2 regions of the Noviherbaspirillum sp. ST9 genome follow, and region 1 is predicted to be linked to the other one. Evidence: predicted binding sites of a transcription regulator. Region 1 holds the regulator's gene; the other holds the start of a gene.

Region 1 (3,466 bases):
TGCGGGAGACCTTGGGCATTTGCGACAGAGCCTATATCATCAACCAGGGCTCAGTCCTGGCAAGCGGCCGTCCTGACGACATCATTGCAAACGAGTCGGTGCGGCGCGTGTATTTGGGTGAACACTTCCGGATGTGACGGAAGAAGACCAGAACGTATGAAACAGACACTCCAACTTCGAATCTCGCAACATCTGGCGCTGACGCCCCAGTTGCAACAGTCGATCCGCCTGCTGCAGCTGTCGACGCTCGAGCTGCACCAGGAGCTGGAACAGATCCTCTCGGACAACCCGATGCTGGAGCGGGTCGACGATCCCCTCGACCATTCCGTTCGCCTGCTTGCTGACGGCGCCATCAGCGCATCCCCGACGGCAAACGGCAGCACGACGGAAGCACCGGCAGCGGAAGGCAGCAGCAGCGCGTCTTCATCCGAAGAACCCGAAGGTGCGTTTGAAGGTGGCAACGCAGAGGGATCGGATGCCAGCTCCGGCGACAGCGACTGGAGTTTCGACGACGTCGCGCGCACCTCAAAGGCGCCCGAAGACGACGACGCACGCCCTCAGCTCGAGGCCCACGAAGTCACACTGCGCGAGCACCTGCTGGAGCAGATGCGCGTCACTGTGCGCGAGCATCGCGACCGCGCACTCGTCGAACTGATCATCGACGCGCTCAATGACAACGGCTACCTTGAAGAACCGCTCGAGGAAATCCACGCACGTCTGCCGGAAGAGCTCGGGATCGAACTCGAGGAACTCGCCGTCGCACTGAAACTGGTCCAGAGCTTTGAGCCCGCAGGCGTCGGTGCACGCAATGCATCCGAGTGTCTTGCAATCCAGATCCGTCGCTTTCCGAAAATTGCGCTCGTGACGCGCCGCCGCGCGCTGGACATCGTCGAAAATCATCTCGCCCTGTTCGCGCAGCGCGACTTCAACAAGCTGAAGAAGGCACTCGACTGCGACGAAGAAGACCTGCGTGAGGCGCAGGCGGTCATCCGCAGCTGCAATCCGCACCCCGGCGCGCTGTTTGCCTCGGATGCGTCCGATTACGTCGTCCCCGACGTCATTGTCAAGAAAACAAAGAACGGCTGGCAGGTTTTCCTCAACCATGACGTCATGCCGCGCCTGCGCGTGAATGCCCTCTACGCCAACATCCTCAAGCAGAGCAAGGGTGAGGGGTCGCTTACTTCGCAGCTGCAGGAAGCCAAGTGGCTGATCAAGAACATGCGCCAGCGCTTCGACACGATCCTGCGCGTCGCCCAGGCGATTGTCGACCGCCAACGCAATTTCTTCTCCCATGGCGCCGTCGCCATGCGCCCTCTTGTCTTGCGTGAAATTGCTGATACACTGGGTTTACACGAGAGTACTATTTCTCGTGTGACAACTCAAAAGTACATGCTGACCCCCCATGGCATGTTCGAGTTGAAGTACTTCTTCGGCAGCCACGTCGCCACAGAAGCGGGGGGCGAAGCTTCATCGACGGCAATCCGCGCGCTGATCAAACAATTGATAGGAGCAGAAGACCCCAAGAATCCATTCTCAGACAGCAAAATTGCGGATATGTTGGGGGAGCAAGGCATGGTCGTGGCACGACGTACCGTCGCGAAGTATCGCGAAGCCCTGAAAATCCCTCCAGTCAATCTGCGCAAATCCCTGTAGCTTTCGTGTTGTAGTGTAGTTGCTGTGTTCGGCGTAGCTCGACTACGCGGGCACGTGCGAACCTCCAGCGACGCCATCCATAGGAGCGCTGTATGAATCTTACAATCAGTGGACATCACCTCGAACTGACACCGGCCATCCGCGAATATACGGAAACCAAGCTGGAACGCATCATCCGCCATTTCGACCATGTCATTGATATCGCAGTCATCTTGGGTGTGGAAAAACCGTCAGAAAAGGAAAAGAGACAGAGAGCAGAAGTCAATCTGCGACTACGGGGCAACGTCATTCATGTCGAGAGTTTTGCGGAAGACCTGTACGCTGCCATCGACACATTGATTGACAAACTGGACCGTCAGGTACTGAAGTACAAGACAAAGATCCAGGACCACCAGCACGAATCGTTCAAGCGCATGCCGGACACATCGGCCGCTGCGTGACATTTCTCCGGCCCGTCAGGGCCATGACGATCAAGGGCGCATCAATGCGCCCTTTTTATTTGGCCGCCGCCACGCGGCGAATGTCGGGCGTGCGACTGCGAGCTTCTGGCATTGCCGATACAATGATCCGCTTCCCGTACTTACTTGCCGGCCATGACTGAATTCGTCCAGACCCATATCAAGAACAACATCGGCTTCATCACGCTTGATCGCCCCAAAGCACTGAACTCCCTGTCGCTCGACATGGTTCGCGCGCTCACGACGACATTGATCGCGTGGCGCAGCGATAGTGCGGTGCGCGCAGTGGCGATCCGCAGTAGCAGCGAGCGTGCGTTTTGTGCGGGTGGCGATATACGTTTCTTTTACGACGCGGGACGGGCGAATCCGCAGGGCGGAAGCGCATCGCTGGAAGACTTTTTCACGGAAGAGTATGCACTGAACCATCTCATCCACTTCTATCCCAAGCCGTATGTCGCCGTCATGGACGGCATCGTCATGGGGGGTGGAATGGGTGTTGCGCAAGGGGGCGAATCCAACCGACTGCGCATCGTCACCGAGCGCACGAAGATGGCGATGCCGGAGGTGAACATTGGCCTGTTCCCTGATGTGGGCGGGGGATATTTCCTGTCGCGCGTGCCCGGCGAAATCGGCACTTACCTCGGCGTCACCGGCGAAACCATCGGCGCTGCCGATGCCCTGTATGCCGGCCTCGCCGACGTGTTTGTGCCTGCTGCGGAACTTGCTTCGCTCTCCGCCATGCTTGAGTCCGTAGATTCCTCCGGACTGCCCGACGCCATTCGTGAATTCGCGTCGCGATTCGCATCGCAGGCTGAACCTGCAGCAAGCGTGCTCGCTACCGAGCGCAGCGCAATCGACCGGCATTTTGCACATGACGATGTGCTGTCGATTGCGGACTCTCTCAGGAAAGACGACAGCGCATTTGCACGAAAAGCACTCGACACCATGAGCAAACGCTCGCCGCTCATGATGTGCGTGACCTTGTCGCAGCTGCGTCGTGGAAGGACGATGGGCGTTGCGGACAACCTGCGCATGGAGCGTACCATGGTGCGCCGCAGTTTTGAGAACGGCGAAGTGCTCGAAGGAATCAGGTCGGTGGTGATCGACAAGGACAATGCGCCGAAATGGTCGCCGGCACAACTGGCCGGCGTCAGCACGGAAATGATCGAGCGCTTCTTTGAACCGGCATGGCCGGCGCATGCGCACCCCCTGCGCACGCTGGACTAGATTTCTTCGACGGTGAAAAGGCGGCGGAATTCGCGCATCGCGTATCGATCCGTCATGCCAGCGATATAGTCGGCGACCTTGCGCGCCTGCGCCCGCATCTGGTCGGCAGTCGCGCCGTCGCGCAGACC
Region 2 (3,466 bases), on a different contig from region 1:
CATCGGATGCGAGGCGGCCGGCAGCGCTTCCAGCACAGCCTTCACTTGCGACGGCAGGCCGCGCAGGCCCTTCAGCTTGGCCTTGTAGGCCTTCAGTTCAGCGGTGGTAGGCAGCTTGCCGTGTACCAGCAGGTGGGCGATTTCCTCGAATTCGCAGGTATCGGCGACGTCCAGGATGTCGTAGCCGCGATAGTGAAGATCGTTGCCGGTACGGCCGACCGTGCACAGTGCGGTATTGCCTGCGGTCACGCCGGACAGGGCAACGGATTTCTTGGGCTTGAAGCCTGCAGCTTGTTGGTCACTCATCAGAATCTCCTGGAAAAATTACTTGGCTTTTTGTTGTGCGAACAGCGCGTCGAGCTTCTGTTCGAATTCGTGGTAGTTGATGCGCTCGTACAGTTCCATGCGGGTCTGCATGGTGTCGACGACGTTCTTCTGCGAGCCGTCACGGCGGATCGCGGTGTAGACGTTTTCCGCGGCCTTGTTCATTGCGCGGAAGGCGGACAGCGGATACAGCACGAGGCCGACGTTGACGCTCTTGAGCTCTTCGACGGTGTACAGCGGGGTGGCGCCGAACTCGGTGATGTTGGCCAGGACCGGCACCTTCAGCGTATCGGCGAAGATCTTGTACATGTCGAGCTGGGTGATTGCTTCCGGGAACACCATGTCGGCGCCGGCTTCGACGCAGGCTTGAGCGCGGTCGAGCGCCGCTTCCAGGCCTTCGACGGCCAGCGCATCGGTGCGTGCCATGATCACGAAGTTCTCGTCGGTGCGTGCATCGACAGCGGCCTTGATGCGGTCGACCATTTCCTGCTTGCTGACGATTTCCTTGTTCGGGCGATGGCCGCAACGCTTGGCGCCGACCTGGTCTTCGATGTGGATCGCAGCAGCGCCGAACTTGATCATCGACTTGACGGTGCGGGCGACGTTGAAGGCGGAGGAGCCGAAACCGGTGTCGACGTCGACCAGCAGCGGCAGGTCGCACACGTCGGTGATGCGGCGTACGTCGGTCAGCACGTCGTCGAGGTTGGAAATGCCGAGATCCGGCAAGCCCAGCGAACCTGCGGCAACGCCGCCGCCGGACAGGTAGATCGCGCGGTAACCCGCACGCTTGGCCAGCAACGCGTGGTTGGCATTGATTGCGCCCACGACCTGCAGCGGGGATTCTTCTTTGACCGCCTTGCGGAAGGCGGCGCCTGCGGAATAGAGACTCATGTCTTCACCTTGTTGTGGGTAACTGTTGCAACGATTGAAGCTGGTGGCTTTATTGCAATCGGTGTGCCACACGGTAAGCCAGGTTGAAAGGGTCAGTCATACCAAAACAAATTCCTTTTATTTCAATCACTTGCGATCAATCCTGTCTTGCATCAATTCCCCTCACCCGTTTCAATTTACGTTACAATTGAAACATTGAAACGTTCATGAAACATGAGACTCCCTGCCCGCCCCGCCGCCGACCTGCCGGATAAGCCGATCATCTGGACGGTCTCGATTTCGCGCCTGTCCGACCTCTTCCGCGACATCACACTTGAGTTCGACGACCGCGCGTCGATCGAACCCATCCAGCTCGGTTTTGAAGACGCCGTTCGGCACATCAGGGAACGCCTGGAAACCGAACGCTGCGACGCCGTCATTTCCGCCGGCTCCAACGCCGCCTACCTGAAGAGCCGGCTGTCGTTGCCGGTCGTCATCGCCAAGGCCAGCGGCTTCGATGTCATGCAGGCGCTCGCCCGCGCCCGCAAGATCACGCCGCATATCGGCCTCATCACGTACCAGACGCCGATGCCGGAACTGGCAGAGTTCCTCAAGACCTTCGACATGGAGATCCCCCAGCGGACCTACGTCACCGAGGAAGACGCGCGCGCGCAAATCAACGAATTGAAATCCGCCGGCATCAAGGCCATCGTCGGCGCGGGCCTGATTACGGACCTGGCGGAGGAAGCCGGACTGGCAGGCGTGTTCGTCTATTCGGCCGCATCCATCCGCCAGGCATTCGAGGATGCACTGGAAATCGCGCGCTTCACGCAGCTGGAATCGGGACGCGGCCGGGCGCAACCGGTTGCCGACACGCTGCGCGCCAAGCACGGCCTGAACGACCTGCGTGGCGAATCCCCGGCCATGCAATCCGTGCGTCATTCCATCGAACTGTTCGCCAAATCGCCGGCGACAGTGCTGATCCAGGGCGAGACGGGCACGGGCAAGGAACTGGCCGCACAGGCCATTCATCGAGAAAGCCAGCGCGCGCGGCAACCTTTCGTCGCCATCAACTGCGGCGCGGTGGCGGAGTCCCTATTGGAGTCGGAACTGTTCGGCTATGAAGAAGGCGCATTCACCGGTTCGCGCCGCGGAGGACATGCGGGCCTGTTCGAAGCGGCCAATCGCGGCACGCTGTTCCTCGATGAAATCGGCGAAATGCCATTGCAGTTGCAGACGCGCCTGCTGCGTGTGCTGGAAGAACGCGAGGTGGTGCGTGTGGGCGGCACGCGCCCCGTCCCGGTCAATGTGCGGATCATCAGCGCCACGCATTGCGACCTCGACCAGCGCGTGAGGGATGGCCGCTTTCGCGCCGACCTCTTCTACCGGCTCGGCGTGCTGCGCCTGACGCTGCCGCCGCTGCGCGAGCGCACCGACGATCTGGTGGCGCTGGCGGAATGGGGACTCAAGAATGCACTCGCCTCACTCGGCGTCCGGCCGCATGCAAACCTGCATGCGGAACTCCTGGCCTGCGCGCCCATGCTGGCCAGCTATGTGTGGCCCGGCAATGTGCGCGAGCTGCGCAATTTGATGGAACGCCTCGCGCTCTTCCTTGCGGCGGAACCGCTGCAGGCGCTGTCGCCGAGCTTTGTGCTTTCTGTTGCGCCGGAACTGGCAAGCGCGGCGAAGGCGGAAGCGTCGGCGAAACGTCTGCCGGCACCGCAGTCGGAATCGATCCAGCAGGTGCTGGAGCGCTTCAATGGTAATCGTGAAGCGGCGGCGAAGTATCTGGGCATCAGCCGAACGACACTGTGGCGAAAGCTGAACCAAGTGCAATAGGATGACTTGAAGGCGAATGCAGGAATCCATGCTGAGTTTCTTCGATCCACCTCCCTTTGGATTCCCGCCTTCGCGGGAACGACGGGGAGAGGTGCTTGAAAATTTCTTGCGCAGGAGCCCGCCAGCATGTGGCGTGCCGAGGCTAAAACAACGGATCGCCCAACCCTTCCTGCTCCAATGCACGTCTGATCGCCGGACGCTCTACCATCATCGTCAGGAAGGCGCCCAGATGCGGCCTGTTGCGCGCGGGGTTGTGCATCATGCGCGTCCAGCGCGACAGCATGAACAGGTAGGGATCCACCGCCGTGATGCGCTGCCCGAGCAGGAATGGTCCACCGCTTTCTGCAAGCGTCTTATCCAGCAGGTCCAGCATGCCGCCCACGCGCGCCTCCGCATGCGCCTTGACCTGTGCCGCGGCGCATTCCTCATCCAC

What was found. The regulator sigma-54, encoded in region 1, starts transcription at its own class of promoters, with help from an activator protein. The targets are predictions, from matches to a motif close to TGGCANGNAANCTGCTTT.
Region 2: prpB (methylisocitrate lyase) is a predicted target of sigma-54. The motif match lies at 1,267-1,284, and genes of this name have one in related genera.

Annotation. Positions count from the first base shown of each region.
Region 1 covers NZ_JBLWFR010000004.1:501,959-505,424, reverse strand. Annotated here, with positions in the region: gene lptB (LPS export ABC transporter ATP-binding protein) at 1-137, shown strand, start outside; gene ACNOHI_RS11545 (RNA polymerase factor sigma-54) at 157-1,653, shown strand; gene hpf (ribosome hibernation-promoting factor, HPF/YfiA family) at 1,746-2,093, shown strand; gene ACNOHI_RS11535 (enoyl-CoA hydratase/isomerase family protein) at 2,247-3,338, shown strand; gene ACNOHI_RS11530 (deoxyguanosinetriphosphate triphosphohydrolase) at 3,335-3,466, opposite strand, start outside.
Region 2 covers NZ_JBLWFR010000003.1:183,289-186,754, reverse strand. Annotated here, with positions in the region: gene prpC (bifunctional 2-methylcitrate synthase/citrate synthase) at 1-306, opposite strand, end outside; gene prpB (methylisocitrate lyase) at 325-1,215, opposite strand; gene prpR (propionate catabolism operon regulatory protein PrpR) at 1,429-3,033, shown strand; gene ACNOHI_RS07345 (glutathione S-transferase family protein) at 3,176-3,466, opposite strand, start outside.